2 regions of the Paenibacillus sp. FSL R7-0204 genome follow, and region 2 is predicted to be linked to the other one. Evidence: predicted binding sites of a transcription regulator. Region 2 holds the regulator's gene; the other holds the start of a gene.

Region 1 (3,415 bases), 940 kb from region 2:
CCTTGCGTTTGCCGCCGGCAATACCGATAACGACTTCCGTACGGATAATGTCTTCCAGGCGCAGCCCCATGGTCCGCATCGTATGAACCACTTCGCCATTCTCATTGAAATAGTATCCGAAGGACTCGGCTACGGCTCCCTCGCTCTGAATCTCTGAGATCGTCCCGGAGTCCAGCTTGCGGCGGTGGGTCATTTCAATGGCGTCGCCTATTCCATGTACAATAATACGCGATCTGCGGATAATTTGTACAATCTCTCCAATATTGGAGTCCTGCGCAAGCGACTCATATGCGTCTCCGCTAAGCAGATCGGGCACATGCAGCAGACGGTAATTGGCGCCAATCCGTTTGGCCATGGTTGAAGCAATGGTGTTGGCCTGTATCTCCATGCTCTCTCCCAGTCCTCCACGCGCCGGAACAACCCAGGCGTTCTTATAGGAAAGGGATAGCGGCGGGGTCAGCTGATCGGCCATCTCGGCCAGTGTTGATCCACCTGTGACGGCAATCGTATCATCACTTCGCAGTACGCTGAGCAGTGCCTTGGAGCCTGCGCGCCCCAGCTCACGCTTGGTGAACGGCGATGTCTCACAATCGCCAGGTACCACAATTACTTTGGTGAGACCGTACGTTGTACGAATTTTCTCTTCCAGATCATCCAGGCCGAATAGGCTCTTGGCGACCGGCTCCAGCAGGTCAAGCAGTCTGCGACCGGCATCGCTAATGCGCATACCGACGCTCTCGATCTCAATGAGCCCCTGCGATTTCAGAAGATCCGTCTCGGCGCGCAGCACCCGCTCGGTCATATCAAGCGATGCGGCTAACGTCCTGCGCCCAATAATATCGGACAGCATGATCTGATGTAGAATCGTATACCGTCTCTTAAGGGTTTCCATGAGATCAGGCAGAAGCTGCTTTTGGATTTCCAATAGATTACGCATGCTTTCACTCCTGCAACTTCGTCTTTCTCTTATCCCTTGTTCGTGGTCTCAAAATGTCCCGGGTTAACTTTTTAAGTCCCACCCATATTCTACCCAAAACTGACGCCAAGTGCAAGTGTTCCGAGACTATAATTCTCAGCCAGCTTTCATCTTATACATGGGCTTGTCCGGCAGCCCGCTGGCAGGAGGCGCATCTCCGGCTCTATTAATGGAGACAGAGAAAACTATTTTTGCGCAGGATACCTAATACGCATTGCTTTTATCCGAGAAGTATATTATAATAATTTCTGTTGCGCCCGTGGTCCAATGGATATGACGTAGGCCTCCGAAGCCTGAGATCCAAGTTCGATTCTTGGCGGGCGCGCCATTTTTTTCAAGCTTGTACATAATTTAGTTCCGATTATATTATACTTAACCAATGAGCCGCTTGAGGGCTCTTTTTTTTGAAAGTAAGTTTGACTTTCTTTGACTTTTTGTTTGAATTTGTTTATCATGTGGTTAATACGGTAACAGTAAAAAATGAACACATTCGAAGCACCAATTTCAAGGAGGTTTTCCACGTGAGTTATATTCCTATGGTAGTAGAACAGAGCAACCGCGGTGAGCGCGCTTATGACATCTATTCCCGCCTGCTGAAGGACCGCATCATTTTCCTTGGAACGGAGGTTAATGACGTGGTTGCCAATTCCATCATCGCACAAATGCTCTTCCTGGCTGCCGAGGACCCGGATAAGGATATTCACCTGTATGTGAACAGCCCAGGCGGTTCCATCACAGCGGGTATGGCCATCTTCGATACAATGCAATACATTAAGCCGGATGTATCCACCATCTGTGTAGGTATGGCCGCTTCCATGGGAGCGTTCCTGCTGAACGCCGGCGCCAAGGGCAAGCGCTTCGCCCTGCCGAACAGCGAGATCATGATTCACCAGCCGCTAGGCGGTGCCCAGGGCCAGGCTTCGGATATCGAGATCCGCGCCCGCCGCATCATCAAGCTGCGTGAGAAGCTGAACCGCATCCTGTCCGAGCGTACAGGCCAGCCGCTGGAGAAGATCGAGAAGGATACTGACCGCGATTACTTCATGAGCGCTGCAGACGCTGCAGAATATGGTATCGTGGACAAGGTAATTGAGAAGACTTTGCCGACAGGCGTATAAGTAATCTATCCCAATGAATACACGAAGAGGCTGTAACAGACCGGTCCGGTCATGTTACAGCCTCTTTCTTCATGCTACCTTAAACCTCCGTACCCCAGGGCATCCAGTTTGCCTGCAATTACGCGGTAGCCTCTGCCATTCGGGTGAATATGGTCCAGGAACAGCAGCCCCCGCTCATTACCGGCAAATTCATGGTATACCGAAGCAAACCCTACGTTATTGCTGCTGTAGCCTGCTGCATAGCGGTTGAACTCCCGCACCCACTCTGTTGCTTCATTCACCTGTGGGTATGGATTATACAGGCCTACCATCCGGATGATGTAGGGGCTGCGGGAACCTGCTTTGAGCTGTGTCAGGCTACCCATGATGTCGCTGTAGTTACGCTTGCAGTCCCTAAGCGCCTGCTGAAGCAAGCCCTGGAATTCGCCGGGCCGGGGCCCGGCTGCCCGGGCTGCCTTAATCAAGTCATTGCCGCCAATGGACAGCGTAATGATCTGCGCATCCTTCACCGCTGCCCGGTAGACATTTGAGCTCCTCAGCCGTTGCTTCAGCCCCCCGGTGGTCAGACCGTTGACACCAAGATTCGCCGGCACCACCGGCGTGCCCAGCCTCCCTTCCGCCATCCGCCGGTAGACGGGGACGAAGCCGTTCCCGGGCAGCGCCCCGAAGCCGGTTGTAAGTGAATCCCCGATCGCTGTATAAGCATAGACCATAACCTTCCCCTCCCCGTATAAGCTGCTTGCCTTCTATAGCTTATGACTATCCGGGTGAAGTGGTAACGGCAGGGCAGGCTGATTAGGCCGTGGATGAAAGATGCCCTTGTGTCTCCCGGAGGAGATGCAAGGGCATCTGGATAATCCAGTTTATTATTTCAGCGCCGCGAACGGACTGCTTCCATCGGGCAGGAGTTCCTTGAAGCTGAAGTTAAATTCCGGGAAGCCCTCGGCATATGCCGTGTATTCGTATAACTGGAAGAAGAGCACCGCTTTGCCATCTTTCAGATAGAAGTACTTCTCGGTATTCAGTCCATTGAACCCGCCCAGATATCCTCCGTTAGCTTTGATCTCGGTGGCCAGCTTGGCATTGAGCTGTTTCTTGTAATTAGGGTTGGCACCGAACAGGTCGCCCAGCAACAGGCGTTTCCCGTCTTTGAGCGAGAAGGTGAACGCATTGCGGTAAGTCATCCCATGGGCACCGCCGGTATACCCGTATTGATTAGTGATTAGGCTGAGCACGCCATCCTGGTTATACGTGACCACATAACCGCCTTCGAATTCATACGGCCGGTCATCCTTGGACCGCTTGGAGATTTGATCTTCAG
Region 2 (3,415 bases):
GAACCGCAGGGCTATGTGCTGTATAAAATAGTGCAGCAGGAGCTGGTCATAGATGAGTTCATCTATGGGAACGAGCTTGCCCGCCAGGGCTTGTGGAGCTTCCTGGCCAATCATGACTCCATGATTACGGCTGCACAGCTGAAGCTGGTGCCTGCTGACGATATTCTGCCTTTTCTCCTTCCTGATCCGCGGATTGCGCAGGAGAATTATCCATACTTCATGGCGCGTATCGTCAATGCTAAGGCTTTTGTGGAGAACATGACCTTCAATATGCCGGAGGGTGACCGGGAGCGGGTGCTTTATATTGAAGATAAGCATGCGGTCTGGAACAACGGGTTATGGCGGTGGACTGTGTCGGAGCAGGGGGAGGCGACGCTTACCCGGATTCAGGGCGAGCGCTCAGAGGCTGGCCTTGAATGCAGTATCGGCACGCTTACAGTGCTGCTAATGGGATACAAACGTCCGCTTCAGGCGGCCGGATACGAACAATTATCCGGGACTGCTGAGGCGATAGCTTGGCTTGAAGCGCTGATTCCGCAGGCCGAGACGGCATTATTCGATTTTTTCTGACAGTGAACGGCTCCTCCCCTTCCCTCGGAAGCGGAGGAGCTTTCCTATACATAACGCCCCAATTCAGTGAACTAAGCAGGCAACCGGAATACAATACAGCCAAAAAGTAAAAAATAAGAGTAACCCCTTGGAATTCAGTGAGAATATGTTATAATATGAAAAAGTCAAAGAAAGTCAAAGTCAACGCAGGCCGGATATCATCGTTCTCAGGAATGTAACATTTAGAGAAAAAGCGCAGTGCAGAGGCTATTACAGCCGATTCTTATTGCATTGCCCGGTTTAAGTTCTTAAGAGCATGTCTCTGACGGCAGGCGTTGGCGCAGCACAGATTTAACCAATGCTTACACACTGGAGGATGAGTGATGCGTAATATCTCCGATATTATTGAACAATATCTGAAGAATATTTTGCATGAAAGTCCCGAAGGTACGGTGGAAATTCAGCGCAATGATCTGGCGGACCAGTTCTCCTGTGTCCCGTCACAGATCAATTACGTCATCAGTACACGGTTCACATTGGAAAAGGGATATGTGGTGGAGAGCAAACGCGGCGGTGGCGGATATATCCGGATTCAGCGCTATGAGCTGCCTCAGAATGTAGCCTTATACGCACATCTGAACTCCACGATAGGGAATGATATTGATCAGAATTCTGCCGAAGGGCTGATTTATCAGCTGGAGGAGGCCCGTTTCCTCTCCAAACGTGAAGCGTGTCTAATGCGGTCTGCGGTTTCCCGGGAATGCCTGACGGTTAATCTGCCGTACCGGGATGAGATTCGTGCCAAGCTTATGAAGGCTATGCTAATCTCTTTATTGGGCAAATAATTTGTCAAATGGTAAGGAGGGACACCGCTTATGCTATGCCAGGAATGCGGCGTCAAACCGGCAACACTCCACTTCACGAAGATCGTGAACGGGGAGAAGACGGAATTTCATATTTGCGAAAGCTGTGCGCGGGAGAAGGGTGAACTGATTCCCGGAACTGCGGGAGGCTTCTCTATCCACAGCTTGCTTTCCGGTCTTCTGGATCTGGAAGGCCCGGGCAAGGGCAAATCAGCGGCAGCACAAAGTGTGCAGGGTCTGCATTGTGAAAACTGCGGCATGACCTATTCACAGTTCAGCAAGCTGGGACGGTTCGGCTGCAGCTCCTGCTATAAGTATTTCGACAGTACGCTTGACCCGCTCTTCAGACGGGTGCATGGCAGTACAGCACATGTCGGCAAGCTTCCCAAACGGGCTGGAGCACAGATTATGTGCAAGCGCCAGATTGATGAGCTGAAGCAGGAATTACAGCAGAGTATTGTGCAGGAGGAGTTCGAGACCGCAGCTGAGCTGAGGGACAGAATCCGCAAGCTTGAAAAAGAAATGCCACAAGAGTAAAGTCTTTGATATATAGGGGGGATCAGGCATGTCAAGTCTCCGGTATACCGAACAAGCACTTAGTGAATGGATGCGCTGCGGCGGCAGTCATTCGGAGATTGTCATCAGCAGCCGTATGCGTATCGCCCGTAATCTGGAGCATCTTCCGTTCCCGCTACTCGCTTCAACAGAGCAGTCGGAGGAGGTGCTGGAGCAGCTTGCCCCTGTATTTCAGGGTGATGCCGCTGCAGGTTTCGGCAGCTTTGAACTGCTGAGACTGGATGAGCTGGGTGAGCTGGACAAAAAAGTGCTGGTGGAAAAGCACCTTATCAGTCCTAATCTGGCGGATGATTCCAAAGGCGGGGCAGTCATTCTTAATGAGGACGAGTCGGTCAGCATTATGATTAATGAGGAGGATCATCTCCGCATTCAATGTCTGTTCCCTGGGCTGCAGGTCAGAGAAGCATGGGTTAGGGCAACCGCCATCGATGATATTTTCGAGGCTGCTGTCAATTACGCCTTCGATGACCGCAGAGGATACTTAACAAGCTGTCCCACCAATGTGGGAACAGGACTAAGAGCTTCGGTTATGGTCCATCTGCCAGCATTGGTGATGACTCATCAGATCAACCGCATTTTATCCGCAGTCAATCAGGTGGGGCTTACCGTTAGAGGAATTTATGGTGAAGGCAGCGAAGCAGTAGGGAATATCTTTCAGATCTCGAACCAGATTACGCTGGGACAGACCGAAAGTGAGATTATTGAGAATCTTCACAGTGTAGTCACCCAGATTATAGAGCATGAGCGGAATGCGCGTGAACGCCTGCTGGCGGATTCCGCATTGCGGATTACTGACCGTATCAAGCGCTCCTACGGAATTTTGGCCTATGCTGCTGTGATGGAACTGAAAGAATCGGCACAGCGGCTCTCCGATCTGCGGCTTGGTGTAGATCTGGGGATTCTGGAAGGGCCTTCGATTTCAGTGCTCAATGAGCTGAATGTCAAGACTCAGCCTGGCTTTCTGCAAAAGCTGTTCGGTGACGAGCTGTCGCCTACTGAACGCGATATGTACCGGGCGAAGCTGCTCCGGGAGACACTGGGATCACAACATTAATTATAGATATTTATTATCCGTGGAGGTGCAGGAGATATGATGTTTGGAAGATTTACGGAACGCGCACAAAAGGTGCTGGCGCTGGCGCAGGAAGAAGCCGTACGTTTGGGACACAACAACATTGGGACAGAGCATATTTTACTCGGACTGATTCGTGAAGGAGACGGCATTGCCGCTAAGGCATTGATCGGACTTGGTCTGGGTCTGGAGAAGATACAAGATGAAGTGGAAACGCTGATTGGCAGAGGTCAGGAACAACCGACCAACATCGCTTATACTCCTCGTGCCAAGAAGGTGATTGAGCTGTCTATGGACGAAGCCCGCAAGCTGGGTCACACGTATGTGGGAACAGAGCATATCCTGCTCGGTCTGA

The links. The regulator CtsR, encoded in region 2, represses protease genes until heat stress. The targets are predictions, from matches to a motif close to ATGGTCAATAAAGGTCAAACA.
Region 1: clpP (ATP-dependent Clp endopeptidase proteolytic subunit ClpP) is a predicted target of CtsR. The motif match lies at 1,390-1,410, and genes of this name have one in related genera.

What each region holds. Positions count from the first base shown of each region.
Region 1 covers NZ_JBBOCA010000001.1:31,249-34,663, forward strand. Annotated here, with positions in the region: gene MKX42_RS00130 (sugar-binding transcriptional regulator) at 1-937, opposite strand, end outside; tRNA gene MKX42_RS00135 (tRNA-Arg) at 1,230-1,304, shown strand; gene clpP (ATP-dependent Clp endopeptidase proteolytic subunit ClpP) at 1,498-2,094, shown strand; gene MKX42_RS00145 (GDSL-type esterase/lipase family protein) at 2,169-2,807, opposite strand; gene MKX42_RS00150 (PdaC/SigV domain-containing protein) at 2,961-3,415, opposite strand, start outside.
Region 2 covers NZ_JBBOCA010000001.1:975,545-978,959, forward strand. Annotated here, with positions in the region: gene MKX42_RS04315 (GNAT family N-acetyltransferase) at 1-570, shown strand, start outside; gene MKX42_RS04320 (CtsR family transcriptional regulator) at 933-1,394, shown strand; gene MKX42_RS04325 (UvrB/UvrC motif-containing protein) at 1,425-1,949, shown strand; gene MKX42_RS04330 (protein arginine kinase) at 1,978-3,042, shown strand; gene clpC (ATP-dependent protease ATP-binding subunit ClpC) at 3,079-3,415, shown strand, end outside.